One region of the Citrobacter telavivensis genome, then DNA from elsewhere that is predicted to be linked to it. Evidence: predicted binding sites of a transcription regulator. Region 1 holds the regulator's gene; the other holds the start of a gene.
What was found. The regulator PhoB, encoded in region 1, activates phosphate uptake and scavenging genes when phosphate is short. The targets are predictions, from matches to a motif close to CTGTCATAAAACTGNCNNAT.
Positions count from the first base shown of each region.

Region 2: a site for PhoB is predicted at 4,774-4,793, ahead of kdgR (DNA-binding transcriptional regulator KdgR). Genes of this name have one in related genera too.

Region 1 covers NZ_JBGUBF010000001.1:139,961-155,948, forward strand. The annotation lists gene proC (pyrroline-5-carboxylate reductase) at 1-140, opposite strand, end outside; gene ACERJC_RS00640 (YaiI/YqxD family protein) at 289-747, shown strand; gene aroL (shikimate kinase AroL) at 930-1,475, shown strand; gene yaiA (protein YaiA) at 1,501-1,692, shown strand; gene ACERJC_RS00655 (AroM family protein) at 1,945-2,622, shown strand; gene ppnP (pyrimidine/purine nucleoside phosphorylase) at 2,693-2,977, shown strand; gene rdgC (recombination-associated protein RdgC) at 3,013-3,924, opposite strand; gene mak (fructokinase) at 4,051-4,959, shown strand; gene sbcC (exonuclease subunit SbcC) at 5,035-8,178, opposite strand; gene sbcD (exonuclease subunit SbcD) at 8,175-9,377, opposite strand; gene phoB (phosphate response regulator transcription factor PhoB) at 9,574-10,263, shown strand; gene phoR (phosphate regulon sensor histidine kinase PhoR) at 10,309-11,604, shown strand; gene brnQ (branched-chain amino acid transporter carrier protein BrnQ) at 12,011-13,330, shown strand; gene proY (proline-specific permease ProY) at 13,408-14,781, shown strand; gene malZ (maltodextrin glucosidase) at 14,919-15,988, shown strand, end outside.
Region 2 covers NZ_JBGUBF010000001.1:1,794,292-1,810,279, forward strand. The annotation lists gene ftsI2 (peptidoglycan DD-transpeptidase FtsI2/PBP3(PARA)) at 1-1,633, opposite strand, end outside; gene cspE (transcription antiterminator/RNA stability regulator CspE) at 1,854-2,063, opposite strand; gene ACERJC_RS08530 (DUF2627 domain-containing protein) at 2,076-2,219, opposite strand; gene ACERJC_RS08535 (YebO family protein) at 2,877-3,164, opposite strand; gene mgrB (PhoP/PhoQ regulatory lipoprotein MgrB) at 3,239-3,382, opposite strand; gene ACERJC_RS08545 (YobH family protein) at 3,543-3,782, shown strand; gene kdgR (DNA-binding transcriptional regulator KdgR) at 3,891-4,682, opposite strand; gene ACERJC_RS08555 (MFS transporter) at 4,859-6,232, shown strand; gene htpX (protease HtpX) at 6,278-7,159, opposite strand; gene prc (carboxy terminal-processing peptidase) at 7,353-9,401, opposite strand; gene proQ (RNA chaperone ProQ) at 9,421-10,107, opposite strand; gene msrC (free L-methionine (R)-S-oxide reductase MsrC) at 10,205-10,702, opposite strand; gene yebS (membrane integrity lipid transport subunit YebS) at 10,833-12,116, shown strand; gene ACERJC_RS08585 (PqiB family protein) at 12,085-14,718, shown strand; gene rsmF (16S rRNA (cytosine(1407)-C(5))-methyltransferase RsmF) at 14,796-15,988, shown strand, end outside.

The sequences.
Region 1 (15,988 bases):
TCATGCAGCGCGGCGACTTTATCGGGGGAAGGGGTGTAGACCCAGATCTGGCCGGGAAGCACCTGACCGCTGGCAATCAGGCCGCCGAGGATCGCTTTCCCCATATTACCGCAGCCGATAAAACCGATTTTCTTCTCCATCTCGTCACTCCCTATGGGTGATAGTTGTTGTTTTGTTTGATAAAGCCTAGCTTAGCGCGGATTGAAAGACGCATGAAGGATAAACAGCACTTTGCCGCAGCGCAAAAGCACGAGACAATAGCCGATTGCACAAGAAACGGGAGACAGTATGACCATATGGGTGGATGCGGATGCGTGTCCGAACGTAATTAAAGAGATCCTCTATCGTGCTGCCGGGCGCATGCAAATGTCGCTGACTCTGGTAGCGAACCAGAGCCTGCGCGTGCCACCGTCACCGTATATCCGTACGCTGCGCGTTCCTGCGGGCTTTGACGTGGCGGACAACGAGATTGTGCGTCAGTGCGCAGCAGGCGATCTGGTCATCACTGCCGATATCCCGCTGGCCGCTGAGGTGCTGGCGAAAGGCGCATCTGCGCTCAATCCGCGTGGTGAACGCTACACCGAATCGACCATTCGTGAACGTTTGACGATGCGCGATTTTATGGATACGTTGCGCGCCAGCGGGATCCAGACGGGTGGGCCGGATAGCCTCTCTGCGCGCGATCGCCAGCATTTTGCGGCAGAGCTGGAAAAGTGGTGGCTGGAAGTTCAGCGCAGAAAAGCGTGAATGTAATTTATTTTTTACACTTTCCTCAGCGCTATTTCTTGATATAGTAGGGCATGCATTGATATTTCTACTTTGAGTGGAATAAATTCTTTACACTTAACGCTGTACTAGTTTGATGGTATGATTATTCCTTTAATGACATCTGATCCCGCAGCTTTGCGGCTTTCTGGGGAACGCCCACTATGACGCAACCGCTTTATCTTGTTGGCCCACGCGGCTGTGGAAAAACAACGGTTGGCATGGCGCTGGCTACGGCAATTGGCTGTCGGTTTGTGGATACCGATCAATGGCTGCAGTCGCAGGTACAAATGACCGTGGCGGAAATCGTCGAGCGTGAAGGCTGGCCGGGATTTCGCGCCAGAGAAACGGCTGCGCTGGAGGCGGTGACCGCGCCGTCGACGGTCGTCGCGACGGGGGGAGGAATTATTCTCACCGACTATAACCGCCATTTTATGCGTGATAACGGCATCGTCATTTATTTAAGCGCGCCGGTCCCAACGCTGGTTAATCGTCTTGAGGCGTCGCCTGAAGAGGAGCTGCGTCCCACGCTGACCGGTAAACCCCTGAGCGAAGAGGTGCAGGAGGTACTGCAACAGCGGGACATGTTGTATCGCGAGGCGGCCCATTTCATCATTGATGCAGCAAAATCACCCAGCCAGGTGATTTCTGAAATTCAGCGCAGGCTGGCGCAGTGCGCGCTGCGCAGACAAGGCGGGGTCTATACTTAAACTTCATTCGACAGAAGGAAGCACTATGCCAACCAAACCGCCTTATCCACGTAAAGCGTATATTGTCACCATTGAGAAAGGGACGCCGGGGCAGACGGTCACCTGGTATCAGCTGCGCGCCGATCACCCGAAACCGGATTCGTTAATCAGCGAGCATCCCAGCGCGCAGGAAGCGATGGATGCGAAAGCCCGTTACGAAGATCCCGATAAAACCTGATGACTGAACGACTCGGAATGGAATCTGAGTGAGTGCAAACCCTACCAGCATCACATTTTTCACCGAAGAATCGTTGTACCTGAAAACTAACATCAAACAATAACAACCTATTACTGGAATTATCTGGAATCTTTACACAGCGATTTGTGCTGCACCTGCTACGCTTTTTTGCATTTGCAAAGGTAAGTGTCGGCAGTGGTGCAGCGCATTTACCCGGGAATAAACGACGAAGTAAAAAAGAAGGTGGAAAAAATGAGTGCGTCGTTGGCTATCCTCACCATCGGTGTTGTACCCATGAGTGAAGTTTTACCGCTTCTGACCGAGTACATCGACGAACAACATATCACCCATCACAGCCTGCTGGGAAAAATGAGCCGTGATGACGTTCTGGCTGAGTACGCAATCGATTCCGGCGAGGAGCCGCTGCTCACTCTGCTTAACGATAATCAACTGGCTTATGTCTCGCGCCAGAAAGTGGAACGCGACCTGCAAAGCGTCGTCGAAGTGCTGGATAACCAGGGTTACGATGTCATTCTGTTGATGAGTACAGCTTCAATTAACAGCATGACGGCGCGTAACAGTATTCTGCTGGAGCCGCTGCGCATTATTCCGCCGCTGGTGGCCTCGATTGTCGATGGGCATCAGGTGGGGGTGATTGTGCCGGTGGAAGAGCTGATGGCGGCCCAGACGGAGAAATGGCAGGTTTTGCAGTCTCCTCCTGTCTATTCTTTGGCAAATCCGGTACATGGAAGCACGCAGCAGTTGATTGATGCCGGCAAAGCGCTGCTGGAGCAAGGGGCGGATGTCATTATGCTCGACTGCCTTGGTTTTCATCAGCACCACCGCGATGTCCTGCAAAAATCGCTGGATGTTCCGGTGCTGCTCTCTAATGTGCTGATCGCGCGGCTGGCTTCAGAACTGCTGGTTTAATTTTACGTGACAGGCCAAAGGGCTGGCCCCTATATTGGTTGTCAATTTACCAACGAGACAGGGCCCGTTTATGCTTCAAAGTAACGAATACTTTTCCGGCAAAGTAAAATCAATCGGCTTTACCAGCAGCAGTACTGGCCGTGCCAGTGTGGGCGTGATGCTGGAAGGGGAATACACCTTCGGCACCGCAGAGCCTGAAGAGATGACGGTGGTGAGCGGCGCGTTGAATGTGTTGTTGCCGGATGCTACCGAATGGAAGGTGTATGCCGCAGGAGAGGTGTTCAACGTCCCGGGTCATAGCGAGTTTCACTTACAGGTCGCCGAACCGACCTCATATCTTTGCCGCTATCTGTAATGATTTTCCCTCTCCGTGTGGAGAGGGAATATTGTTTAGCGCTGTGCTTCGCCGCCTAACCCTTCTACCAGATTCTGAATCAACGCCGCCAGTTCACCGGTCATCAGGATAAAGTCCGCGTCAAAACGCTGGGCGAAATCTTCCCGGTCGATATCTTCGTTTTGATCGCGCAGTTCGTCGCTGAATTTCAGACGCTTGATCGAACCGTCATCGCAGATCATAAACTGAATACGCTGCTGCCAGTCGAGCGCCAGCTTGGTCACCACTTTACCGGCTTCAATGTGGACGGCAATCTCGTCGCTCACCAGATCCTGTTTTTTCGCCCGGATCACGCCGCCGTCTTCCAGCATCGCTTTCAGTTCGGCTTCGTCGAGTAACTGGAAGCCCTGAGCCACGGTGCCGGAACGCACCCATTCGGTAAGCGTCAGCTCAATCGGGTTTTCCAGCGCCAGCGGAACCACTGGCAGAGAACCGAGGCTCTTACGCAGCAGCGCCAGCGTATCTTCCGCTTTTTTCGCGCTTGCGCAGTCCACCATGATCAACCCGTTCACGGTGTCTATCCACATCATGGTCTGACTAAAGCGGCTAAAGGCGCGTGGCAGCAGCGAATGCAGCACTTCATCCTTCAGCGAGTCTTTCTCGGTTTTCTTCAGTTTGCGCGCCTGCTCGGCTTCCAGTTTGGCGATCTTCGCTTCCAGCGCCTGTTTGATCACCGGAGAGGGCAGGATCTTCTCTTCTTTACGCGCGCAAATCAAAATCTGGCCGTTGTTGGTATGCGTCAACGCATCGCTGTGCGATCCCATTGGCGGCACCCAGCCCGTTTTTGCCATATCCTGGCTACCGCAAGGGGTAAACGTCATCGAGGCTAGCTGTTTTTCCATCTCCTCGGCACGCAATGAAATATCGCGGCTAAGACGGTAAACCATTAAATTTTTGAACCACAGCATGATAATTTCCACGGACTTGTCGTTAAATTCAGCGCGTATAGTAACGAATTGTCGGCGGGCTTGCATTGCCATTCCCAATGCCTCGCTCTACTCTGTTGATATTCCCTAAAAAATGAGGAACTCCGTGTGCGTATTGGGATTGATTTAGGCGGCACCAAAACGGAAGTCATCGCGCTCAGTGAGGCCGGGGAGCAACGGTTCCGCCATCGTCTGCCGACGCCGCGAAACGACTATCAGCAAACCATCGAAACCATTGCCACGCTGGTGGCGATGGCGGAAAAAGCCACCGGGCAAACGGGCACGGTGGGGATCGGCATCCCCGGTTCCATTTCGCCCTATACCGGTGTGGTGAAGAATGCCAACTCCACGTGGCTGAACGGTCAGCCGTTTGATAAAGACCTCAGCGCACGTCTGCAACGTGACGTACGTCTGGCGAATGACGCGAACTGTCTGGCGGTTTCTGAGGCGGTCGATGGCGCCGCTGCCGGGGCGCAGACGGTTTTTGCGGTGATTATTGGTACCGGTTGCGGCGCGGGCGTGGCGCTTAACGGTCGGGCGCACATCGGCGGCAACGGTACGGCGGGCGAGTGGGGGCACAATCCTTTGCCGTGGATGGATGAGGATGAGCTTCGCTATCGTGAAGAAGTCCCCTGTTACTGTGGAAAACAGGGATGCATTGAGACGTTTATTTCCGGCACCGGGTTCGCCACCTATTACCATCGCCTGAGCGGCAATCCGCTTAAAGGCAGTGAGATTATCCGCCTGGTGGAGGCGCAAAACGCGCTGGCCGAACTGGCGCTCAGCCGCTATGAACGGCGTCTGGCGAAATCGCTGGCCCATGTGGTGAATATTCTCGACCCCGATGTTTTCGTCCTCGGCGGCGGGATGAGCAACATTGATCGCCTGTACAAAACGATTCCGCCGCTGATTAAACAGTTTGTGTTCGGCGGGGAGTGCGAAACGCCGGTGCGCAAAGCCCTGCACGGCGACTCCAGCGGCGTGCGTGGCGCCGCATGGCTGTGGCCACAGAAATAGTGGCAGGGGGAGGCCGGAGGGCGACGCCAGTGCGCCTTATCCGGCCTGCGGCACCCGCAGACATGGCGTCACCCACTATTCCACTGCAAACATTTTGTCGAGTTTGCTGTAGCCCAGCCCGTTGATTTTCTTCACCTTAATCTGCACCGGAATACGCTCTTTCATCGCTTCCACATGGCTAATCACGCCGATGGTTTTTCCGCTGGCATTGAGCGCATCCAGCGCATCGAGGGCGGTATCCAGCGTTTCACTGTCGAGCGTGCCGAAGCCTTCGTCAAGGAACAGCGAGTCAATGCGCGTTTTGTGGCTGACCAGATCGGAGAGCGCCAGCGCCAGCGCCAGGCTGACCAGGAAGCTCTCGCCACCGGAAAGGGTACGGGTATCACGCACGGCGTCGGCCTGCCAGGTGTCAACCACCTCCAGTTCCAGCGCTTCACTGGCTTTGCGCTGCAGCAGATAGCGTCCATGGAGGCGGGTCAACTGATTGTTCGCCAGCCACACCAGGTTATCCAGGGTCAGCCCCTGGGCGAATTTGCGGAATTTATCGCCCTCTTTAGAGCCGATCAGCGCATTCAGATAGCCCCAGTCCTCAACCTGTTGCATCGCGTTGTCGATTTTTTGCATCAACGTCTGCTGCTGTTGGCGATTATCGCTATCTTGTTTTAGCTGTTGGCGTATTTCACCCTGACGTGTGGCATTGTCTCGCACCCGGTCATTTAGCTGCGCCACGGCTTGCTGAATGTGTTCAATCGACTGCGTGAGATCCAGTCCCGCAGGCGGCTGTTGCTGATGCGCCGCCAGCGCCTGGGCTGACTGCGCGGCGAGGGTCTGTGCCTGCTGAAGCTGGTTTTCCAGCGACTGCTTAAGCTGTTCCAGACGCGCGATCGCTTCGTCATCCAGCAGCGCGGCAAGAAATGCCGCCCGATCGGCAAACAGGCTGTGCGCAAGCGCGGTATCGAATTGCGCCTGCGCATCGGCGGCGCGCTGAGTCTCCTGCTGCTCCTGCTGTTGTAACGTCTGTAACTGACTGTGCAGCGATACACACTCATCGTGAACCTGACGCCAGTTTTCCAGCGTCACGCTCTCATCATCTTCTGCGTCGGTACCGGCGGCAGGCAGCGTCTCGAGCAGCGGGGTGAGCTGCGCGATGCGCGCCTGCAACGCCGTCAACTCCGTCTGCCGCTGCTGCCACGTTTGTGCATCTGCCGCACGGGCGTTTAGCCACGCTTCTTCGCTGCCTTCTTCAGGAAGTGACAACGTATAGTGGCTTAACTGCGCCGACAGCGTTGCCTGGCGCCGATCGATTTGCTGGCGGAACTGCTCCACCTGTTGCGCATGGGCGGTGATTTGTGCCTGTAGCTCATGGCGTTGGCTGAGCTGATAGAGCTGCTGCTCGTGCTCGTCCTGTACCGTCAGCCAGGGCTGAATATCCTCCTGCGGCTGTAACGTGACGTTCAGTGCGCCGATCGCGGTTTGCCACTGTTGAGTGAGCGCTTGCTCCTCTTTAGCCAGCGTCTGCGCTTCGCTTTCGTCACGCTGTAGCTGCTGGTTTAGCGCTTCTGACTGTCCACGCAGGGCGGCACCTTCGTCAGCCAGCACTTTAACCTCTTTTTCCAGCGCGTCGCGTCGCGCCTGATTAACGCCTGGCTCGAGCGCCTGATACGCCGAGACTGCGGGATGGGCGGTTGAACCGCAAAGCGGGCAGGGCTGACCGGACTGTAGCAGCGCACGCTGGCTTTCCAGGTCTTTGATCCGCGCTTCCTGTTCGCAAAGGGTTTTAACATCCTGATACTGCTGATATTTGTCTTTATACTGCTGACGCTTTGCCTCCAGCAGGGTATTGCGCCGGGCCAGCTCTTGTTTGTTGTGCGCAATCGCTGCCTGCAGTTGACTCAGACGCGCCAACCGGGGAACGAGCTGACCGTGGAGCGAAAGCAATTGCTGGCGCAGAGGACGCTGCTGCGCATGCTGCGCCAGCGCCGTCGCAACCTCATCTGCCGTCATATTGAGCGTCACCGGCGGCAGTGCTTCCAGCTTACGGCTATCGTTTACCTGCTGTTGCTGCCATTTTGCCAGCTGAATCTTATCGCTGGCCTGCTGAGCAAACAGGGCTCGCCATCCTCCTAACTCATTGCTCCATAAGCGAAAGCGATCGTGTGCGATTAGCCACTCGTTCAGCGTCTGTTGCGTGGCGAGCAGGGCGGTGGACTGCCGCTCAGCCTGGCGGCGCATGCGGTCACGCAGCGAGAATCTGCTTTGTAAGCGAGCATTAACTTCGTTTATCTGCTGGCGGGTGCGGGTAACGGTAGCCGATTGTTCCTGAATACGCTCCCACAGTGGGCGTAACGCTCTGGCAGGTTGTGCCAGGCTGAGCGTCGCCAGCTGTGGCTGGGCGTTTTCCAGCGCCTCCTGCGCAACCCGCTGCGCCTGCTGACGCTGGTTTGCGTCGGCCTGCAGTTCGTGTTGACGCGTCAGCCAGTTTAACTGTTGTTGTCCGGTCTGCTGTTGGGTGACCAGCTGTTTCTCTTCGTCAGTGAGCGCCTGCAAACTTTCTGTCAGCGTCTGCAACGCCTCTGGCGCTAACAGCGTAACGCCGCTGGCCTGCGCCTGTAATTTTTCCAGTTCGGTGCGCGCGGTTTTGTGCTGCTCAAAAACCTGGGCGGAGATCTGCCCGTAAATTTCCGTGCCGGTCAGTTCTTCCAGCAGTTCTGCACGCTCCTTCGGTTTAGCGTTGAGGAACGCAGCAAACTGCCCCTGCGAGAGCAGCATTGAGCGGGTAAAGCGACCATAATCCAGCCCGGTCAGATCCGCCGTCATCTCCAGTTTGTCCTTCACCTTATCGGCAAGGATTTTCCCATCGGCGCAGCGCGCCAGTTCAACGCGCGGAACCTGTAAATTGCCGTCGGGCTGGTTGCGCGCGCGGTTTTGGCTCCAGAATGCACGATAAGCTTCGCCTTTGACTTCAAACTCCACTTCCGCCAGACATTCCGCCGTATCGCGGGTCATCAGATCGTTTTGCGATTGCGACACGGTATTCAGGCGAGGCGTCTCGTGGTACAACGCCAGGCAAATCGCATCGAGCAGCGTGGTTTTGCCGGCCCCGGTGGGACCGGTAATGGCAAACAGACCGTTGCTGGCAAACGGCTCTGCTGTGAAATCGACCTTCCATTCCCCTTTCAGTGAGTTGAGGTTTTTCAGGCGTAGACTGAGAATCTTCATGCCTCATGCTCCCCGGAAAGTGTCTGTAATGTGCGGTGAAAAAGTGATGTCAAACGTTCGCACTGAGGCGGCTCAAGTTCTTCCAGCGCCAGGCGGCGCGAAAATACCTCGTCCACGCTCAGTTCGCTCAGCGTTTCCCGGCGTTCGTTACTCAACATGCGCTCGCGCTGCTCCCGGCTGCGGCGGACTAACAGCACCTCAACGGGCAGCGTTTCCGTCAGCGCCTGAATTTTACGCTGCATATCATGCAGGTATTCATCGGTGGTGATTTCGATATCCAGCCAGACCGGAGGGCTTTGCTCGCTATCGCGCCACTGCTCCAGCTGTTCGGTAATCGCGGCGAGATCGCCTTTCAACACCGCCAGCGGTTGTGTGACCGGAACGGTGAGTTCTTCGACGCTGGCTAACTTGCCGTCCAGGAAGTCCACCCGATGCACGTATTTGTTTTTGCCACATTCGTCAAAACTCAGCGCGATGGGGGAGCCGCAGTAGCGGATATGCTCTGTGCCGCCAATCTTCTGCGCCCGATGGATGTGGCCCAGCGCGATGTAATCGGCGGGCGGGAAGTTCTGTGCCGGAAAAGCATCCAGCGTGCCAATATAAATGTCACGAACGGCGTCACTTTTACTGGCGCCGACGGTGGTCAGGTGGCCGGTGGCAATAATCGGCAGGGCGAGATCGCCGCGCAATGCGCAGGCAGTCTCGTATTGCTGTTGGTAATAGTCGGTGATGGCACCCAGCAGATGCTGCTGTTTTTCCTGACCGGACAGGCCCGCCTGGCTGCTGATAATGTCGCGCGGGCGTAAAAACGGCACCGGGCACAGCACCGCGCCGGGCTGGCCATCGCGGCGATTCAGGATTTGCGGCGCGTGACCGGCGCTGGCCACAACCGTGGTATTGAGAAACGCCAGAATCTCGCGGGATTCATTCAGCGTGGCGACGGAGTCATGGTTTCCTGCTAATACCACCAGATGACAGCCCGTTTGCTGCAGGTTGACCACAAAACGGTTGTAGATCTCACGGGCATAGCTTGGCGGCGAGCCGGTATCGAAGATATCGCCCGCAACGACTATCGCATCCACCTGCTGTTCGACCGCCGTTTCCAGCAGCCAGTCGAGAAAAGCCTGATGTTCAGCGGCGCGGCTTTTGCTGTAAAAATTTTGTCCCAGATGCCAGTCAGAGGTGTGAAGGATGCGCATAACGGTTCCATGGCAAAAAAGCATAAAGGGGATTATAACCATTCGTGGGCTGTAATATCTCGTTTCTCGGGTGTCATAAATCAACAACCTAAGGTTAACGTCAGCACGCATTTTCATAAATCTGTCATAAAACTGACGCATAATGACGCCGCATTAAGACAGATGATGATAAGCAACTTATATAACAGGGCAAATCATGGCGAGACGTATTCTGGTCGTAGAAGATGAGGCTCCAATTCGCGAAATGGTCTGTTTCGTGCTTGAGCAAAATGGTTTTCAGCCCGTTGAAGCTGAAGATTATGACAGTGCGGTGAACCAGCTTAATGAACCCTGGCCGGATTTGATCCTTCTTGACTGGATGTTGCCCGGCGGTTCTGGTCTACAGTTTATTAAACACCTCAAGCGTGAAGCGATGACCCGTGACATTCCGGTCATGATGTTAACCGCCAGAGGGGAAGAAGAGGATCGCGTACGCGGCCTGGAAACCGGTGCGGACGACTACATTACTAAACCGTTTTCCCCGAAAGAACTGGTGGCCCGCATCAAAGCGGTGATGCGCCGGATTTCGCCGATGGCGGTGGAAGAAGTCATCGAGATGCAGGGGCTAAGCCTGGATCCCACATCGCACCGCGTGATGACCGGCGAAAATCCGCTTGATATGGGGCCGACAGAATTTAAACTCCTGCATTTCTTCATGACCCACCCCGAACGGGTATACAGCCGCGAACAGCTGCTGAACCACGTCTGGGGCACCAACGTCTACGTTGAGGATCGTACGGTCGATGTGCACATTCGCCGTCTGCGCAAGGCGCTGGAAACCAGCGGCCACGATCGGATGGTACAAACGGTTCGCGGGACAGGGTATCGTTTTTCGACCCGTTTTTGAAAGACAAGAATAAATAAGAGCCTGGCTCTGAAGGGAGAGTGACCCGTGCTGGAACGGCTGTCATGGAAAAGGCTGGTGCTGGAACTGATACTTTGCTGTATCCCGGCCTTGATCCTAAGTGCATTTTTTGGTTACCTGCCGTGGTTTTTACTGGCATCGGTAACAGGACTGCTGATCTGGCATTTCTGGAATTTATTACGCCTCTCATGGTGGCTGTGGGTCGACAGAAGCATGACGCCGCCGCCGGGACGAGGCAGTTGGGAACCGCTGCTGTACGGTTTGCATCAGATGCAACTGCGCAATAAAAAGCGCCGTCGCGAGCTGGGCAATCTGATTAAACGCTTTCGCAGCGGGGCAGAGTCACTGCCCGATGCGGTGGTGTTGACCACTGAAGAGGGTGGGATCTTCTGGTGTAATGGCCTCGCGCAACAGGTGCTGGGCTTACGCTGGCCGGACGATAGCGGACAAAACATCCTGAACCTGCTGCGCTACCCGGAGTTTACGCAATACCTTAAGCTGAGGGATTTTAGCCGACCGTTAAATCTGGTACTCAATACCGGTCGACACCTGGAAATTCGCGTCATGCCGTACACCGATAAGCAACTGCTGATGGTGGCGCGCGACATGACACAGATGCACCAGCTTGAAGGCGCGAGACGCAATTTCTTTGCCAACGTGAGCCATGAACTGCGCACTCCACTAACGGTGTTGCAGGGCTATCTCGAGATGATGCACGAACAGACGCTGGAAGGGGCAACGCGCGAAAAAGCGCTATTGACGATGCGTGAACAAACCTCGCGCATGGAAGGACTGGTGAAACAGTTGCTTACGCTGTCGAAAATTGAAGCCGCACCGACGCTTCTGCTCAATGAACAGGTCGATGTGCCGATGATGCTGCGTATGGTCGAACGTGAAGCGCAGACGCTCAGCCAGCAGAAGCACACGTTCAGCTTTGAGGTGGATAACCAACTCAACGTGCTGGGGAATGAAGAACAACTGCGTAGCGCAGTGTCCAACCTGGTGTATAACGCCGTGAATCATACGCCAGCGGGAACCCATATCACCGTCCGCTGGCGCGCGATGCCGTACGGCGCGGAGTTTAGCGTGGAAGATAACGGGCCAGGCATTGCGCCGGAACATATCCCGCGGTTAACGGAGCGGTTTTATCGCGTTGATAAAGCGCGATCGCGGCAAACGGGCGGCAGTGGACTGGGACTGGCTATCGTAAAACATGCGTTGAATCATCATGAAAGTCGCCTGAATATCGAGAGTCAACTGGGCAAAGGCACGCGCTTTAGTTTTGTGCTGCCGGAACGATTAATTGCCAAAAAAAGTGCTTAAAGTACAATTGTAAGGTTTTCTTTCCATAAGCCAGCCAATGCTGGCTTATTTTCTTTGCGGCTAAGATAAGTCTGCTGAATTTATCCGCGCCTGGTTGTTTTTTGTTCGAATGATAAGCCATGACTTTTTCTTTAACATAGTGTTTTGCACTGGTTATTTATTTGATACCACTATAATCTTCCAGTTTTTAGATCCCTCCTTGCTTTAAAACGTTATAAGCGTTTAAATTGCGCCCCAGATGCTGTCAGACTGACTGTATTCAGGCGGTAAATCGAAAAACTATTCTTCGCAGTCCCAGCCCAGGAGCATATCCCGCTGGAATTGCTTAAAAAAACCGCTGTTTCTTCCCACAGGGAAAGACATTACGTTAATTTAATCAACACCACATCCACAGGCCGTAAGCTTTATGACCCATCAGTTAAAATCGCGCGATATTATTGCGCTGGGCTTTATGACTTTTGCGCTGTTCGTCGGCGCAGGGAACATCATCTTTCCTCCAATGGTTGGTTTGCAGGCTGGCGAAAACGTCTGGATGGCGGCTGTCGGCTTTTTGATCACAGCCGTGGGGCTACCGGTGCTGACGGTTGTCGCGCTGGCGAAAGTCGGTGGTGGTGTTGACAGTCTGAGCACGCCTATCGGCAAAGTGGCTGGCGTTCTGCTGGCGACCGTCTGCTATCTGGCCGTCGGTCCGTTATTCGCTACGCCGCGCACCGCAACGGTCTCTTTTGAAGTGGGTATTGCCCCGCTGACCGGCGACTCGACTCTGCCGCTGTTTATCTACAGCGTGGTCTATTTTTCAATTGTAATTCTGGTGTCGCTGTATCCGGGCAAACTGCTGGATACCGTGGGGAACTTCCTGGCGCCGCTGAAGATTCTGGCGTTGATTGTGCTCTCCGTTGCGGCAATCATCTGGCCTGCTGGCCCGATCAGTCATGCGATGGAAGCTTATCAGACGGCGGCATTTTCCAATGGCTTCGTTAACGGCTACCTGACGATGGATACGCTGGGCGCGATGGTCTTTGGTATCGTTATTGTTAACGCGGCGCGCTCTCGCGGTGTGACTGAAGCGCGTCTGCTGACCCGCTATACCGTCTGGGCGGGACTGATGGCGGGCGTCGGATTAACGCTACTGTACCTGGCGCTGTTCCGCCTCGGGTCAGACAGCGCTACGCTGGTCGATCAGTCGGCGAACGGCGCAGCGATTCTGCACGCTTATGTCCAGCACACCTTTGGCGGTGCGGGTAGCCTGCTGCTGGCGGCGCTGATCTTTATCGCCTGTCTGGTGACGGCGGTCGGCCTGACCTGCGCCTGTGCAGAGTTCTTTGCTCAGTATGTGCCGCTGTCTTACCGCACGCTGGTGTTCATTCTTGGCGGGTTCTCGATGGTGGTTTCCAACCTGGGGCTCAGCCATCTGATCCAGATCTCTATTCCGGTGCTGACGGCGATTTATCCCCCGTGTATCGCACTCGTTGTGTTAAGTTTTACCCGCTCATGGTGGCATAATTCGACCCGCGTCATTGCACCGGCAATGTTTATCAGCCTGATTTTTGGTATCCTTGATGGTATTAAAGCATCGGCAATCGGCGACGTGTTACCGGCCTGGACCCAGCGCTTACCGCTGGCGGAACAAGGTCTGGCGTGGTTAATGCCCACTGTTGTGATGGTGGTCCTGGCGGTTGTCTGGGATCGCGCGGCGGGTCGGCAGGTGACCTCCAGCGCACACTAAGATTGCGGAAAATCTGTTTTAACCACGGGGCTATTACTGGCCCCGTGGTTTTTTATGTGTTGATGGGTTAGGAATCGATGGAAAGTAATAACAAGCTGAAGCGTGGGCTAAGCACCCGACACATTCGCTTTATGGCCCTGGGCTCAGCAATCGGCACCGGGCTGTTTTATGGCTCTGCGGACGCCATCAAAATGGCCGGGCCGAGCGTGCTGCTGGCCTACATTATCGGCGGGGTGGCGGCCTATATCATTATGCGCGCGTTGGGGGAAATGTCCGTACACAATCCCTCTGCCAGTTCATTTTCACGCTATGCGCAGGAAAACCTCGGCCCACTCGCGGGTTACATTACCGGCTGGACCTACTGCTTTGAAATTCTGATTGTCGCCATTGCCGATGTGACCGCATTCGGTATCTATATGGGCGTCTGGTTTCCGACGGTTCCGCACTGGATCTGGGTGCTTAGCGTGGTGCTGATCATCTGCGCCATCAACCTGATGAGCGTAAAAGTGTTTGGCGAACTGGAGTTTTGGTTCTCCTTCTTTAAAGTCGCCACCATCATCATCATGATTGTGGCCGGCTTCGGCATCATCATCTGGGGGATTGGCAACGGCGGACAACCGACCGGGATCCATAACCTGTGGAGCAACGGTGGTTTCTTCAGCAATGGCTGGCTGGGGATGGTGATGTCGCTACAGATGGTGATGTTCGCCTACGGCGGTATTGAAATCATCGGTATCACCGCCGGGGAAGCGAAGGACCCGGAGAAATCCATTCCGCGCGCCATTAACTCGGTGCCGATGCGTATTCTGGTGTTCTACGTGGGGACGCTGTTCGTCATTATGTCTATCTACCCGTGGAACCAGGTGGGAACCGACGGCAGCCCGTTTGTGCTGACCTTCCAGCATCTTGGCATTACGTTTGCTGCCAGCATTCTCAACTTTGTGGTGCTCACCGCGTCACTGTCGGCGATTAACTCTGACGTCTTTGGCGTCGGTCGCATGTTGCACGGGATGGCGGAGCAGGGCAGTGCGCCAAAAGTGTTCGCTAAAACCTCGCGCCGGGGGATCCCATGGGTCACCGTGATGGTGATGACTATCGCCCTGCTGTTCGCGGTGTATCTGAACTACATCATGCCGGAAAACGTCTTCCTGGTGATTGCGTCGCTGGCGACCTTCGCGACGGTGTGGGTGTGGATTATGATCCTGCTGTCGCAAATTGCTTTCCGTCGTCGTCTGCCGCCGGAAGAGGTGAAGGCGCTGAAGTTTAAAGTGCCGGGCGGTGTGGCAACGACCATTGTGGGCCTGATTTTCCTCGTATTTATCATTGGGCTGATTGGCTATCATCCGGACACCCGCATTTCGCTGTACGTTGGCTGTGGCTGGATTGTTCTGCTGATGATTGGCTGGATGTTCAAGCGCCGTCGTGACCGTCAGGTCGCCGAAGCGCAGTAATGTTGTGCCGGGTGGCATGAATGCCATCCGGTCATTTCTCCTCCCCCGAACTCCTCCCCCAATAAACCTTCAGATGATGAGTTATCCTGTAAATCGCTATGGCAAGGTGAGCTCATTTTCATCAAAGGGGATTCGTGATGTTGAACGCCTGGCACCTACCGGTTGCCCCATTTGTTAAGCAAAACAAAGACCAACTGACCATTACGCTCTGGTTGACGGGGGAGAACCTGCCGCAGCGCGTTACGCTACGTGCGGAAAATGACAACGAAGAAACCGCGCTGGCGATGCACAAACTGCGCACGCCGCCGTCTCCGGGCGTGACCGCCTGGCGTGCGGCGATCGATCTTCGCAGCGGACAGCCGCGTCGACGCTACAGCTTCAAGCTGCTCTGGCTCGATCGTCAGCTGTGGTTCACGCCGCAAGGGTTCAGCCGCTTTCCACCTGCCCGTCTGGAGCAATTTGCCGTGGATGCGCCGGACAGTGGACCGCAGTGGGTTGCCGATCAGGTTTTCTACCAGATCTTTCCTGACCGTTTTGCTCGTAGTTCGTCACGCGACGCCCAGCAGGATAAGGTCTATTACCATCACGCGGCCGGGCAGGAGATTGTGCTGCGAGAGTGGGACGAACCGTTGACCGCGCAGGCGGGCGGATCCACGTTTTATGGCGGCGATCTCGACGGTATCAGCGAAAAGTTGCCGTATCTGAAAAAGCTGGGCGTCACCGCGCTGTACCTGAACCCGGTATTCACCGCCCCGAGCGTGCATAAATATGATACCGAGGATTACCGTCACGTTGACCCGCAGTTTGGCGGCGACCCGGCGCTGATGCGACTGCGGCTGAAAACGCAACAGCAGGGGATGCGCCTGGTGCTGGACGGCGTGTTTAACCACAGCGGCGATTCCCACGCGTGGTTCGATCGTCATCATCGTGGCTCTGGCGGCGCGTGCCACCATCCGGATTCCCCCTGGCGCGACTGGTACAGCTTTTCGCCGGACGGCGTCGCGCTGGACTGGCTGGGCTACCCCAGTCTGCCGAAGCTGGATTATCAGTCCGAAAGTCTGGTCAATGAAATGTATCGCGGTGAAGACAGCATTGTTCGTCACTGGCTGAAAGCGCCGTGGAACATGGACGGCTGGCGTCTTGACGTCGTGCATATGCTGGGAGAAGCGGGCGGCGCGCGTAATAACCTTCAGCATGTCGCGGGGAT
Region 2 (15,988 bases), 1.7 Mb from region 1:
GGCTAAAAACGGGTGCCGATACGGCACCGCCGTAATAGGCGCCGTTCTGCGGATCGTTAATCACCACCACCAGTGCAAACTTCGGGCTGCTGGCTGGCGCCACGCCTGCGGTGTAGGCCACATATTTATCCACGTATTTACCGTCATCACCGATTTTCTTCGCAGTCCCGGTTTTAACCGCCACGCGATAATCCCGAACCGCCGCCTTCGTCCCGCCGCCACCCGGCAGAGCAACACTTTCCATCATATGTTCTACCTGTCTGACCAACGCTTCGGACATCACGCGTTTGCCGATGACCGGCGGATCGATACGCGTGATGGAGAGCGGTCGGTAAAGGCCAAAACTGCCAATCGTGGCATAGACGTGCGCCAGTTGAAGCGGTGTCACCATCAGGCCGTAGCCAAAGGCAAATGTTGCACGATCCAAATCGCTCCAGTAGTGACGCTGTGGCATCAGCCCCTGACTCTCCCCGGTGAGTCCCAGTCCCGTGGGCTGACCAAAGCCAAAACGCTGATATGTATCCACTAACTGCTGAATGGGCATCGCCAGCGAGAGATGCGATACTCCGGTGTCACTCGATTTTTGCAAAATACCGGTCAGCGTCAGTTCCGGATAAAAACCCACGTCGCGGATGCGATGCCCGTCGAGAAAAAATGGATGGGTATCGATTACGCTGTCAGGCTGCACAATCCCCTGCTCAAGCGCCGTCATGATGACCAGCGGTTTCACCGTCGATCCCGGTTCGAAGGTATCGCTAATCGCTCGATTGCGAAAATCGTCAAGCCCCGCACCGTCCCGATTATTCGGGTTAAAATCGGGGAAACTGGCCATCGCCAGAATCTCACCGGTGGCAATGTTCACCAGCACGGCGGCTCCGGATTCTGCTTTGTTCCAGCTAACCGCATTGTCCAGCGCATCTTCGGTAACCGTCTGCAGTCGCTCATCAATGCTAAGCTGAAGTTCATGAGCCGGTACAGGATTGACTTCCGTGATGTTTTCAATCACATGCCCGAATTTATCCTTGCGGACCAGACGGGAACCCGGCTTACCCATTAACTGTGCGTTAAAGCTTTTCTCAATGCCTTCAATACCCTGCCCGTCAATGTTGGTAAAACCAATCAGATTCGCCGCGACATGTCCTGCCGGGTAAAACCGCCGGGATTCTTCACGCAAGTTGATCCCGGGCAAATTCAGTCTCTCTATCCACTTCGCCTGTTGAGGAGAGACCTGACGCGCAAGGTAGATAAACCGTGCCGACGGATCGTGGTTAACACGCGCCGCCAGCGTTGTGAGCGAGAGATGCAGCGTATTCGCCAGCGCCTGCCAGCGTTCGTTGACGCCAACGCCGCCTTTACTCAACAAGATTTGTGGGTCAACCCAGACCGCATTCACCGGTACGCTCACCGCCAGTGGCCGTCCCTGCCGGTCAGTAATCATTCCGCGCGGCGATGCCGTGCTGACTTCGCGCAACGAGCGCATATCTTCTTGCCTGACCAGGGAATCGGGTTCAACAATCTGCAACCATGCGACGCGTCCCAATAGCACTCCCAGACTCAGCAATATGGCTATACAAAGTAGTGCAAAGCGTAGCGGTGTGAAACTTCGCGCCGTACCATCACTTTTCTTTTTCACCTGTTCTCCGGCAAACATGATATTCAGGTGACTGATTTAACGGGAATAACGGCGGGAAAGCGGGGAAAACTATGCTAATAACATCACGGCTTTGCAACAAGGCGCTAACGAAGGAGGTATTCAGACATACTTTGAAGGAAGATGCATGAAAAAGCCCCGCATCAGCGAGGCTTTAAATCTGAGGTTGATGCGCAGACGCGCTTCAAATCAGTGGTGTCGATCAGATAGCTGTTACGTTAACAGCAGCCGGACCTTTCTGGCCGTCCTGAATTTCGAACTCAACGTTCTGGCCTTCAGCCAGAGTTTTGAAGCCATTACCCTGGATAGCGGAGAAGTGTACGAACACGTCTTTGCTGCCATCAGCCGGAGTAATAAAGCCAAAACCTTTAGACTCGTTGAACCACTTAACTTGACCTTTAATCTTTGCCATTTGCAAAATTCCTTAGAGTGTTTTCTTAGCCCGCAGGCCTAACATAGATAAAACTGAGACATTACTGCTTGAGGCACTAATATAAGGTTCGGCAGAGAAGCGGTATTCAACGACAACGTGTTTACTCAGGACTTCTTTACTGAAAATGCCACACATAAACAGAACTGTACCTCGTTTAACCCAAAACGTGTTATCACATACAACGTTAATTATGGCAAGCCATTTTTAAACGTGTCTCGATCGGTCGCACAAATCTCACCAGTCGACACAGAGTATCTGCACAGTTATGCGTCAATTCTCAAGCCGATATATTCCCGCTTTCTTGCTGAGCCCTTGTCAGACCAGCATCGCAACGGGGACTTTTCAACCATAGCTCAATAACTTCATGACTTCCAGATCATCGCGATGATGAAACGTGGAGTCAGGCCGTTATCACAAATTCTGCTTTGTTATGCATAATTTGTCTCAACACAAAATGGCCCGTTATCATAATAACAACACATTTCGGTCCAACCTGATATCCACTGTTCTTATGCACTCATTTAATGAAAGAATGATGACAATGCACAAAAATAGGGAAAGAAACGTTTCGATTTTTATAAAGCCGATCATTCTCACAAAACGGGGAAGTTCACATTATTAACGTATGGAAAAATATAATTAAGTGTGTGCAGACAATAACCAACGGAATGACTCAGGAAGGAACGGATATAGCGAAGAGGTATGTAACTGCACTAATAGCGTGCAGGATAATGACCCAGGAAGGAAAGACCGACGGGATGCCAGTCCATTCGCTTCCTGTTTTACAAAGGATTAACGCTCTGCGACCAGACGGATGATGTCATCATCCTCTTGCGGGTCATTGGCCTTCGGCGATGCCTCAGCCACTTTTTCCGGTTCGTTCGCTTCACAGAGACGACGCAATAAGGCATTTTGTCGCTTCTGCTGATCTAACAACGCTTCAAGCAGCTCAATCTGCTCATTGGTTCGCGAGCTTGCACGGTTGATAAAGAACCACAGCACCAGCCCAACAACCAGAACCCCCACCGATACAATCAACGACGCAAAATTAAGCACGCCGGAATTCACTACTTCGTTCATTTCACCACCTCAATGTAGACGCATCATTTTACCACCGCGCCACAGGAAGGTAATCAACAGATGAAAAAATGATCTCACCAGGGGATAAATTTATTGATGGCGCAAATTCCGCTGAAAAATTGTACATCCTGGTCACACATGATGTTGAACACCTGGGCCCATAGCAACAGGCACACAAGCACCACCACCACCAGAATTATCCATCGAAACTTTTTCACTCCACTCTCCGCATCAACATCTTATGCCACCAAAATATCATGTGTATCTTAAACCAGGGCTAACTACAGAGAACATTCGCGATTTTTTAAGAATCATTTACTTGTATCAATGCGCGTAGACGCTAAGCTCAGTCTAACTTATAGAAGAAAAGAGGTCATAATGCGTTTGATTATTCGCGCTATCGTGTTGTTTGCGCTTGTCTGGATTGGATTATTACTCAGTGGATATGGTGTTCTGATAGGCAGTCAGGAGAATGCGGCCGGATTGGGGCTGCAGTGTAAGTATCTCACCGCGCGAGGAACCGCCACCGCGCAATATGTTCATACCGATAGCGGTATCATTGGGTTAACGGATTGCCCGCTATTGCGTAAAAGTACCGTGGTCGTCGATAACGGTTAAGATCCGCCGCCGTGATGACCGCAATGCGTAATCCTAAGCAGGATGTCATCAGGATAAAACTGCCGGCGCGAAAGTCGGCAGTTTCTTAATATCGCCATCATGACGTCATCAGAATGGATAATGGTTGTAACCCATCTGTTCAGAAATTTTACGCGCCGCAGTATGCAGCATCGAAACGTAGTCATGCAGGTTTTCTTCGGAAAAACGCAGCGTCGGGAAGGAGATGCTCAGGCCAGCAATCACGACACCGAAACGGTCAAATACCGGTACGCCAATGCAGCGTAAACCTTCTTCTTGTTCTTCGTTATCTTCGCCATAACCCTGTTCACGAACTTTATCCAGCACGGGCAGCAATGCTTCCGTGGTGGTGATGGTGCGCCCGGTACTGCGTTTGTACTCAACGCCGTCCAGAATCTGTTTCACTTCATCACGATCGCGCCAGGCCAGCAGCACTTTACCAATCGCGGTACTATAAAGCGGGTTACGACGACCGACACGCGAATACATGCGCAGATTGTACATCGAATCAATCTTATGGATGTATACGATGCTGTCTTCATCCAGCGCACCGAGGTGCACGGTCTCTTTAGTCAAACGAGAGAGTTCACGCATCTGGATGTCCGCACTGCGGATAAGGTCAACGTTCTGTAGCGCACGCGCGCCCAGTTCAAACAGTTTCAGCGTCAGAGAATACTTCTCGGACTCCCCTTCCTGCGACACATAACCCAGCGTTTTCATGGTCTGTAAAAAGCGATAAACGGTGCTTTTTGACATCATGACGCGTTGTGATAACTCGGTAATCCCTATTTCGCGCTCTTCACCCAGCGCCTGCAGAATGCCAAAAACTTTCAGCACGGAAGATACAGAATCAGGCTGTTTATCCAGATCTGCGTTAGCCATCTATCACCTCATTACGAGTGTTTTATAAAAATCAGAACGATTTTTTATTATAATTTCATGGTCAGGCGCCCGCAATCCATCTTTGCTAACTTCGTTACAAATCTGCGACATAAAGCCTGAATATCAATGCTAGAATCACTACCCTGATCATATTCTTCGCAGAAACTATCAATCACATGAATAAACCCCAGGCCGACGGCCTGCCGCTTCCGCAGCGATATGGCGCCATTTTAACCATTGTTATTGGTATTTCGATGGCCGTACTGGATGGTGCCATTGCCAACGTGGCACTCCCCACCATTGCCGATGATTTACACGCCTCCGCCGCCAGCTCAATCTGGGTCGTCAACGCCTATCAGATTGCCATTGTCGTCTCGTTACTGTCGCTGTCGTTCCTGGGCGATATGTTTGGCTATCGACGCATCTACAAATGCGGACTGGTCGTCTTTCTGCTGGCTTCACTGTTCTGCGCACTCGCAGACTCGCTGCAGGTGTTGACGATGGCGCGTGTCGTGCAGGGGTTTGGCGGCGCGGCGCTGATGAGCGTCAACACCGCGTTGATCCGTCTGATTTATCCTCAGCGCCATCTGGGACGTGGGATGGGCATCAACTCCTTTATCGTTGCCGTCTCTGCAGCCGCTGGCCCCACCATTGCTGCGGCGATCCTCTCAATCGCCTCCTGGAAATGGCTGTTCCTGATCAACGTGCCATTAGGAATTATTGCGCTAATTCTGGCGATACGATTCCTGCCGCCCAATGGTTCACGCAGCAATAAACCGCGTTTTGATATCCCCAGTGCCGTGATGAACGCACTGACGTTTGGTCTGTTGATCACCGCACTGAGCGGTTTTGCACAGGGGCAGTCCCTTACGCTGGTCGGTGCTGAACTGGCGGCGCTGGTCGTGGTGGGCTACTTCTTTATCCGCCGTCAACTCTCACTACCGGTGCCGCTATTGCCGGTCGACCTGCTGCGTATTCCCCTGTTTTCACTGTCGATAGGGACATCAATCTGTTCCTTCTGCGCACAGATGCTTGCGATGGTCTCCCTTCCCTTCTACCTGCAAACGGTACTGGGGCGCAGTGAAGTTGAAACGGGTCTGCTGCTCACTCCCTGGCCACTGGCAACGATGGTCATGGCACCGCTGGCCGGGTATCTGATAGAGCGCGTCCATGCGGGATTGCTGGGGGCGCTGGGCCTGTTGGTGATGGCTGGCGGACTTTTTGCTCTGGTGCTGCTTCCTGCCGTACCGTCCGATCTCAATATCATCTGGCCGATGATCCTCTGCGGTGCCGGGTTTGGTTTGTTTCAGTCACCCAATAATCACACAATCATCACGTCAGCGCCGCGCGAACGCAGCGGTGGCGCGAGCGGAATGCTGGGAACCGCTCGTTTGCTGGGACAAAGTTCAGGTGCGGCGCTGGTCGCACTGCTGTTGAACCAGTTCGGGGATAACGGCACGCATGTTTCTCTGCTGGCTGCGGGGATTCTGGCAACCGTGGCGGCGGTGGTGAGTGGTTTACGCATCACACAACCTCGAGCGCAGGGATAAAAAAAAGCGCGTCCGTGGACGCGCTCTCTCGTTTTGCCGACAGGCTTACTTCAGGTATTCCCCACTTCGCAGCGCTTCGATACGTTTATCCAGCGGCGGGTGAGTCATAAACAGTTCACTCAGTGATTTACCTTTACCATTAATGCAGAAGGCCATCATGCTGGATGCTTCCTGCGGTTCGTAACTGGTTTTCAGACGCTGCAGCGCGGCAATCATCTTTTCACGACCAACCAGTTTGGCGGAACCCGCGTCGGCGTGGAACTCACGATGACGAGAGAACCACATGGTAATAATGCTCGCCAGAATACCGAAGACCAGTTCCAGTACCATCGCGACAGCAAAATAGATCATCGGGTTGCCATTGCTACCCTCGCCTTCATCACGGTTGCCACCGAGAAAACCCGCGGCGATCTGCGCTAGAATGCGCGAGATAAAGATAACAAAGGTGTTCACGACCCCCTGAATCAGCGTCATGGTGACCATGTCACCGTTCGCGATATGGCTAATTTCATGAGCAATAACCGCTTCAGCCTCATCCGGGCTCATGTTTTGCAGCAAGCCGGTACTGACCGCGACCAGAGACGCATCACGACGCGCCCCGGTGGCAAACGCGTTAATGTCCGGCGCATGGTAAATAGCAACCTGCGGTATGGCGATACCGGCCTGACGCGCCTGCGTGGCGACCGTATTCATTAACCAGCGTTCTCTTTCGTTACGCGGCTGCTCGATCACTTCCCCACCGACGGAACGTAACGCCATCCATTTGGACATCAGCAGTGAAACGAAGGAACCACCAAAACCGAACAGCAGCGCCATAATCATCAGGCCCTGAACGCTGCTCGACTGAATCCCTGTCAGGCTCAGCACCAGCCCGAAAACGACCATGACGGCAAGGTTCGTCAACAGGAAAAGCGCGATTCGCATCATAATTTTCTTTTAACCTCAACTTAACAAAACGCACTATGCGATTACCCACATCGTATGGGTCGTACCGCTATTTTCAAGTATCAATGCCCGGTAAGTCACCAGAAAGACACAACTTTACATTTTGTTGTACCAGACTGACGACTTCATGCGCTTGTTAAAAAAAACAGGCACAATTTCTTGTGCCTGTCTGAGGTTACTTCGCCGCAGCGGGTTGTTCCGCGGGCTTCGCTTTCTCAAGCGTCGCCAGATCCAGCGCAATCTTCACCGTTTCATCAAGATACGGATCCGGCTCCTGGTAATCTTTTGGCAGGTCGTCCAGTTTCTTCAGAACCGGTTTTCCTTCACGTTTAAACCGGTCATTGATTCGCGCCAGACGCATCGCATCATCTTCGTTATTCTCTTTTTCACGCTGCGCGTAATTCAGAGACGCGATGTTACGTTTGTCCTTCATCGCATTGAAACGGGCGATATCCTTCATGATGTACTGGAACTCAGGATCCTGCGCGATACGCGCGTTGTGATCTTTGAGTAACTCAGGACCGAACGGCGTCAGATCGTCTGATTTCACATACGTTGCGGCGTCGATGCTATCCCACGGCAACGCATTATCTTCAAACTTCTCGCCGGTTTCTGTCTCTTCATTCCCTGTTGGCATGATGATATCGGGCGTGACGCCTTTACGCTGGGTACTGCCGCCGTTCACGCGATAAAACTTCTGGATCGTGTACTGGACGGAACCCAGTGCAGGCCATTCCGGACGCAGCATCTGATCGTAAATACGGTTCAGCGAACGATACTGCTGCACGGTACCTTTACCGAAGGTCGGTTCACCGACGATCAGCGCGCGACCGTAATCCTGCATGGCGGCTGCAAAAATTTCCGATGCCGACGCGCTGAAGCGATCGACCAGCACCACCAGCGGACCTTTGTAGTAAACAACGCCATCGGTATCGCTGTCCTCACGGACTTTGCCATTATTGTCGCGAACCTGAACCACCGGACCAGAAGGAATAAACAGACCCGACAGCGAAACCGCTTCCGTCAACGCTCCGCCACCATTGCTGCGCAGATCGATTACGATGCTGCTGACGTTCTGTTTTTCCAGTTTCTGCAACTGAACTTTGACATCGTCAGTCAGGCCAACATAGAAGCCCGGGATATCCAGTACGCCGACTTTCTCTTTACCCACCGTCTTCACAGACATCTTAACCGCACGGTCTTCCAGACGAATGCGCTCACGCGTCAGTGTGACCGTTCGGGTTTTTGTTCCTTTGCCGGCAGGCAGAACTTCAAGACGAACCTTGCTGCCTTTTGGCCCTTTGATGAGCGCAACAACGTCATCCAGACGCCAGCCGATCACATCGACCATGCTTTTGCCCGTCTGACCCACACCGACAATGCGATCGCCAACGCTAATCGCTTTGCTCTTCGCCGCCGGACCGCCGGCTACCATGGAGTTGATGACCGTATAGTCATCGTCCATCTGCAACACGGCACCAATCCCTTCAAGGGACAGGCTCATTTCAGTATTAAACTGTTCGGTGTTTCGTGGTGAGAGATAGTTGGTATGTGGATCAATTTCGCGAGCAAACGCCGTCATCGCCAGTGAGAAGACGTCTTCACTGTTGGTTTGCGTCAGACGACGGATCGCGGATTTATAACGACGGGTCAGCGTCTCACGAATTTCTTTGTCGTCTTTGCCGGTCAGTTTCAGACTTAACTCATCGAACTTCACCTTACCGTCCCACAGCGCATTAAGCTCAGCCTCGTCTTTCGGCCAGGGCGCTTTGCTGCGATCGAGATTAAAGGTATCAGTCCCGGTGAAATCCATCGGACGTTCGAGCACTTTCAGTGCGTACTGAAAGCGCTCGAAACGGCGCTTTTGCGCCAGATTATAGAGATCGTAAAAAACGTCGAGCTTACCCGAGCGCAGTTCGTCGCCCAACTGCCCTTTCTTCTTCGCAAACTGCTCGACATCCCCCGCCAACAGCACGTTGTGGCTGTAGTCGAGTAAATTCAGATAGCGGTCGAAAATTTTGGCGGAAAAGGCCGAATCGAGATCGAACTGACGATAGTGAGAACGCGTAAAACGCGACGTAACGCGTTCACTCACCGTCGCGTGCTGTGTCTCTTCCTTAAGAACAGGAATCTGATCGGCACGCGTAATGTCGTCCACAGCGAAGGTCTGGCCTGCTATTGCAAGCAGGCCAGCTAACGCGGTAAGCCTAAAAAATGTGTTCATGCCAGGCCTGGCCTCCGTTTCAGAACACCAGGTGTTCTGCGCGTACAATCAAAGACATACCCGAATTCAGCTGTACACGGACGCCATCTTTGGTGATTTCTAATACGGTGGCATCCATCGCATCATTGCCCGCTTTCACCTTCAGAGACTGTCCAACGCTCAGCGCTGAAATATCCGAAACCGGAGTCAATTTCTCTTCACGAGGTGCGCGCGGCGCTTTCGCGGCCGGTTTATCAGCACGCGGTTTACGCTCAGTCGCTTCTTTGCGGCGTGGTGCAGGACGCGGCTTACGTTCACGGCGAGGTGCGTCTTCGGTTTCACCTGCGGCAGCGGCAGCTTCGCGTTTTTTCGCTTGCTGTTCAGCACGCTGCGCCTGAACGCGAGCTTTCGCTTCTTCAAGCTGTTTACGCGCATGTTCAACGTGCTGCTCATCCAGCTCCCCACAAGGGTTGCCGTCGAGATCGACACGCGTTGCGCCCGGCTTAACGCCGTACAGGTAACGCCAGCTCGAAGTATAAAGACGTAAAGCGGAACGAAGTTGCGTTTTGCTGAGGTTCATTTCGCCCTCAATACGCTCTACCAGATCCTGAAAAATGCCAATTTTCAGTGGGCGCGCTTCGCCTTCCGCACTAAAGCACTGCGGAAAACGCTCGGCCAAAAACGCGATTACTTCTTTACTGCTATTCAACTTAGGTTGATTTTCCATGAAATTTCCTGATTACAACGGACGTAGCCAACAAGCCGCAGGCATGAACAGGCGTCATTATAATGACGCCATCAGTAATTGCTACGGTATCCGTTGATTATCCTGCGATGCTCGCAAAGAATTTTTTGTAATCCGTCATTGCAAGCACGGTTTCAAGCTGCGCGACGAGCCGGCGAAGACCTTGCTCATCCTCAGCGGTGAAGCGCCCAAACGCCGTACTGTCGATGTCCAGCACGCCAATAATATGGCCCTTAACGGTTATTGGCAGGACAATCTCCGCATTACTGGCCGCATCGCAGGCAATGTGGCCATCAAACGCGTGAACGTCGTCAATCCGTTGCACCTGGTTTAGGGCAACAGCCGTGCCGCACACGCCGCGACCCACCGGAATCCGTACACAGGCAATTTTGCCCTGAAACGGACCTAATACCAGCGTATCGCCCTCAAGAAGGTAAAATCCCGCCCAGTTCACTTGCGAAAGACGTTCGTACAACAGCGCGCTGGTGTTCGCCAGCGTGGCCAGAAAACTGGTCTCTCCTGCCATTAATGCCTGAAAATCGCGGTTCAGATCCGCGTATAGCTCTGTCTTGTTCATTATATAATCACTTAGTTGTCTTACTCTGATACTGCCAGCCTATTAAAATAAGCATTAAATGCGTTAATGCTCAAGATCATTCCCGTCATGAGTTAAGATTACATAATTCTAACACTTTGATTCGCGATACATGGCTCTCAAGACACCCCAGATCACGCCAACGAAAAAAATAGCGATCCGATCCATCAGCGAAGCACTGCCTCGTGCGCACTATCAGCGTTGCCCTCAGTGTGACCTGCTGTTTAGTCTGCCGAAGATGCGCTCTCACCAGAGCGCGTACTGCCCCCGCTGCCAGGCGAAAATTCGTGATGGTCGCGACTGGTCGCTGACGCGCCTGGGGGCGATGGCTGTCACCATGCTGTTGCTGATGCCCTTCGCCTGGGGCGAGCCTCTGCTGCATATCTATCTGCTGGGCATCCGCATTGATGCCAACGTGATGCAGGGGATCTGGCAGATGACGCAGCAAGGCGATCCCATTACCGCGACGATGGTGCTGTTTTGCGTTGCGGGCGCACCGCTGATCCTCGTGAGCGCGATTGCCTACCTGTGGTTCGGCAATATTCTCGGCATGAATTTGCGCCCGGTGCTGCTGATGCTGGAAAAACTCAAAGAGTGGGTGATGCTGGACATCTATCTGGTGGGCATTGGCGTGGCATCGATCAAAGTTCAGGATTACGCCTTCTTGCAGCCTGGCGTTGGGCTTTACGCCTTTATCGCGCTGGTGATCCTCAGCATCCTGACACTATCTCACCTGAACATTGAGCAGCTGTGGGAACGTTTTTATCCGCAGCGACCGGCCAAACGCCCGGACGAGCAGTTGCGTATTTGCCTCGGTTGTCATTTTACCGGTTATCCGGACCCGCGTGGACGCTGCCCACGCTGCCATATTCCCTTGCGCGAGCGCCGAAATCAGAGCGTACAAAAATGCTGGGCGGCGTTGTTGGCATCGATTGTTTTGCTGCTGCCTGCTAACCTGATGCCTATCTCGGTTATCTACGTGAACGGTGGACGACAGGAAGACACGATCATGTCCGGTATCCTGTCGCTGGCGAACAGCAATGTCGCCGTGGCCGCCGTGGTCTTTATCGCCAGTATTCTGGTGCCATTCACCAAAGTGATCGTCATGTTTACGCTGTTGCTCAGCATTCAGTTCAAATGCGAACAGGGTTTACGCACGCGTATGCAACTCTTACGCCTGGTCACGTGGATCGGTCGCTGGTCGATGCTGGACCTTTTTGTTATCGCCTTAACCATGTCGCTGATTAACCGCGACCAGATTCTTGCTTTTACTATGGGACCGGCTGCGTTTTATTTCGGCTCAGCGGTCATTTTGACTATTCTTGCAGTGGAATGGCTGGACAGCCGCTTACTTTGGGATGCACATGAGTCAGGAAACGCCCGCTTCGCAGACTGAAGCGCAGATTAAAACTAAACGCCGTATCTCACCATTCTGGCTTCTCCCGCTGATTGCGTTAATGATCGCGGGATGGATGATTTGGAACAGTTATGAAGATCGCGGTAACACCGTGACCATCGATTTCATGTCTGCGGATGGCATCGTACCGGGCCGTACGCCCGTTCGCTATCAGGGCGTAGAGGTGGGTACGGTTCAGGACATCAGCCTGAGTCAGGATCTGCGAAAAATTGAGGTGCGAGTCAGCATTAAGTCGGACATGAAAGATGCCCTGCGCGAAGACACGCAGTTCTGGCTGGTGACGCCCAAAGCGTCGCTCGCGGGGGTTTCAGGCCTTGATGCGTTGGTTGGCGGTAACTATATCGGCATGATGCCCGGTAAAGGCAAAGAGCAGGATCATTTCGTCGCCCTTGATACCCAGCCGAAATATCGCCTGGATAACGGCGATCTGATGATCCATCTTAATGCGCCCGATCTGGGGTCGCTGAACAGCGGTTCGCTGGTCTATTTCCGTAAGATCCCGGTCGGCAGGGTTTATGATTACAGCATTAACCCAAACAAACAGGGCGTCACTATCGATGTTCTGGTTGAACGCCGCTTTACCAACCTCGTGAAGAAAGGCAGTCGTTTCTGGAATGTTTCAGGGGTCAATGCCGACATCAGTCTGAGCGGTGCGAAGGTCAAGCTGGAGAGCCTGGCTGCCCTGGTCAACGGGGCCATCGCCTTTGACTCCCCGGACGACTCAAAGGTCGCGGATCAGGATGATACCTTTGGCCTGTACGCCGATCTGGCGCACAGCCAACGCGGCGTCATTGTTAAGCTTGAACTGCCCAGCGGCGAAGGGCTGAAAGCGAACGCCACCCCGCTCATGTATCAGGGGCTGGAAGTCGGTGAACTCACCAAACTGAATTTAGAGCCGGGCGGTAAAGTCACCGGCGAAATGACCGTTGATCCCAGCGTTGTGACGCTGTTACGCGACGGCACTCGCATTGAACTGCGCAGTCCCAAACTGTCGCTAAGTGACGCTAACATCAGTTCGTTGCTGACGGGCAAAACCTTTGAACTGGTGCCCGGTACCGGTGAATCGCGCAGCGAGTTCGTGGTTGTCCCTGGTGAAAAAGCCCTGCTTCATGAACCTGACGTTCTGACGTTTACCCTGACCGCGCCCGAAAGCTACGGTATCGAGGCGGGTCAACCGCTGATCCTCCACGGTGTCCAGGTAGGCCAGGTGATCGAACGTAAGCTAACCAGCAAAGGGGTCGAGTTCACCGCGGCGGTCGATCCACAGCATCGCGACCTGGTTAAGGGTGACAGTAAATTCGTGGTCAACAGTCGTGTGGATGTCAAAGTGGGTCTGGATGGCGTTGAATTTCTTGGTGCCAGCGCCAGCGAATGGATAAGCGGCGGTATCCGCATATTGCCGGGCAGCAAAGGAGAAATGAAGTCCAGTTATCCGCTGTATGCCAACCTGGAAAAAGCGGTGGAGAACAGTCTGAGCGATCTGCCGACCACCACCCTGAGTCTGCGTGCGGAAACGCTGCCGGACGTGCAGGCCGGTTCCGTGGTGCTGTACCGTAAATTTGAGGTGGGCGAAGTGATCACCGTACGCCCCCGCGCCGACGCCTTTGACATCGATCTCCACATTAAGCCTGAGTACCGCAACCTGCTGACCAGCAACAGCGTATTCTGGGCGGAAGGCGGGGCTAAAGTGCAGCTCAACGGCAGCGGTCTGACCGTGCAAGCCTCTCCCCTGTCGCGCGCGCTGAAGGGAGCAATCAGCTTTGATAACCTGAGCGGCGCCAGCGCCAGCCAGCGCAAAGGCGATAAGCGTATTTTGTACGCCTCTGAAACCGCCGCGCGTGCGGTCGGGGGGCAAATTACACTCCACGCTTTTGATGCCGGGAAACTGGCGGCCGGGATGCCGATTCGCTACCTCGGCATTGATATCGGACAGATTCAGACGCTTGAACTGCTCACCTCGCGCAACGAGGTACAGGCGAAGGCGGTACTGTATCCGGAGTACGTGCAGACCTTTGCCCGTGGCGGGACGCGCTTTTCCGTGATTACGCCACAGATCTCGGCCGCTGGCGTGGAGCATCTCGACACTATCCTGCAACCCTACATCAACGTCGAGCCGGGTCGGGGTAATCCGCGTCGAGACTTCGAACTGCAGGAAGCGACCATTACTGACTCGCGCTACCTTGACGGGCTGAGTATTGTGCTCGAAGTCCCCGAAGCAGGCTCACTGGCGATCGGTACGCCGGTGCTGTTCCGTGGGATTGAAGTCGGTACGGTAACCGGCATGACGCTCGGCACATTGTCTGACCGCGTGATGATCGCCTTGCGCATCAGTCAACGCTATCAGCATCTGGTCCGCAATAACTCCGTCTTCTGGCTGGCCTCCGGATACAGTCTGGACTTTGGCCTGACGGGGGGCGTCGTGAAGACCGGCACCTTTAATCAGTTCATTCGCGGCGGCATTGCGTTCGCCACGCCGCCAGGCACCCCGCTGGCACCGAAAGCGCAGGCCGGGAAACACTTCCTGCTGCTGGAAAGTGAGCCGAAAGAGTGGCGGGAATGGGGCACCGCGCTGCCACGTTAATATCAGGCTCCGGCGTGCTCGCGCCGGGGCCTTTATGCTACACTGCGCGCTTGTTTTACTGCCGGTGGTGCTCCCCCGTGACTCAACACGCTGTTTATTTTCCTGACGCCTTTTTGACGCAAATGCGCGAGGCAATGCCTGCACACCTCTCTTTTGATGATTTTCTCGCCGCCTGCCAGCGCCCGTTACGCCGCAGCATCCGCGTTAATACCCTTAAGATTTCGGTTGCCGATTTTCTCACTTTAACCGCCCCGTATGGCTGGTCGCTGACGCCGGTTCCCTGGTGTGAAGAGGGCTTCTGGATTGAGCGCGACGATGAAGAAGCATTGCCCTTAGGCAGTACCGCCGAGCATCTGAGCGGCCTGTTTTATATTCAGGAAGCCAGTTCCATGCTGCCGGTTGCCGCCCTGTTTGCCGATGATAATTCGCCGAGCCGCGTGATGGACGTTGCCGCCGCGCCGGGTTCAAAAACCACGCAAATCGCAGCGCGCATGGGCAACCGCGGGGCGATTCTCGCGAACGAGTACTCCGCCAGTCGGGTGAAAGTGCTGCATGCCAATATCAGTCGTTGCGGGATCAATAACGTGGCGCTGACCCATTTTGACGGCCGCGTATTCGGTGCAGCACTGCCGGAAATGTTCGACGCGATTTTGCTTGATGCTCCCTGCTCGGGTGAAGGGGTCGTGCGAAAAGATCCGGATGCGCTGAAAAACTGGTCCGTGGGGAGCAATCATGAGATTGCCGCAACCCAGCGCGAACTGCTCGAAAGTGCGTTTCACGCCCTGCGCCCTGGCGGTATTCTGGTCTATTCGACCTGTACGTTAAATCGTGATGAAAACGAATCGGTGCTTGCCTGGCTGAAAGAGACCTGGCCTGAGGCAGTGGAATTTTTACCGTTAGACGATCTTTTTCCTGAGGCGACTCAGGCGCTAACAGCCGAAGGTTTCCTGCATGTCTTTCCGCAGATTTATGACTGCGAAGGATTCTTCGTTGCTCGTCTGCGTAAAACAGCGTCCATTCCCGCGCTGCCTGCGCCGAAGTACAAAGTGGGTAACTTCCCTTTCACCCCCGTCAAAGGTAGCGAAGCCGCGAATATAGCCCAGGCGGCTAGCGCCCTCGGCCTGCTCTGGGATGAAAACCTGCACCTCTGGCAGCGCGATAAAGAGGTCTGGCTTTTCCCGGCGGAGATTGAACCACTGATCGGTAAAGTCCGCTTCTCTCGCCTCGGCATTAAGCTGGCAGAAACCCATAACAAAGGTTATCGCTGGCA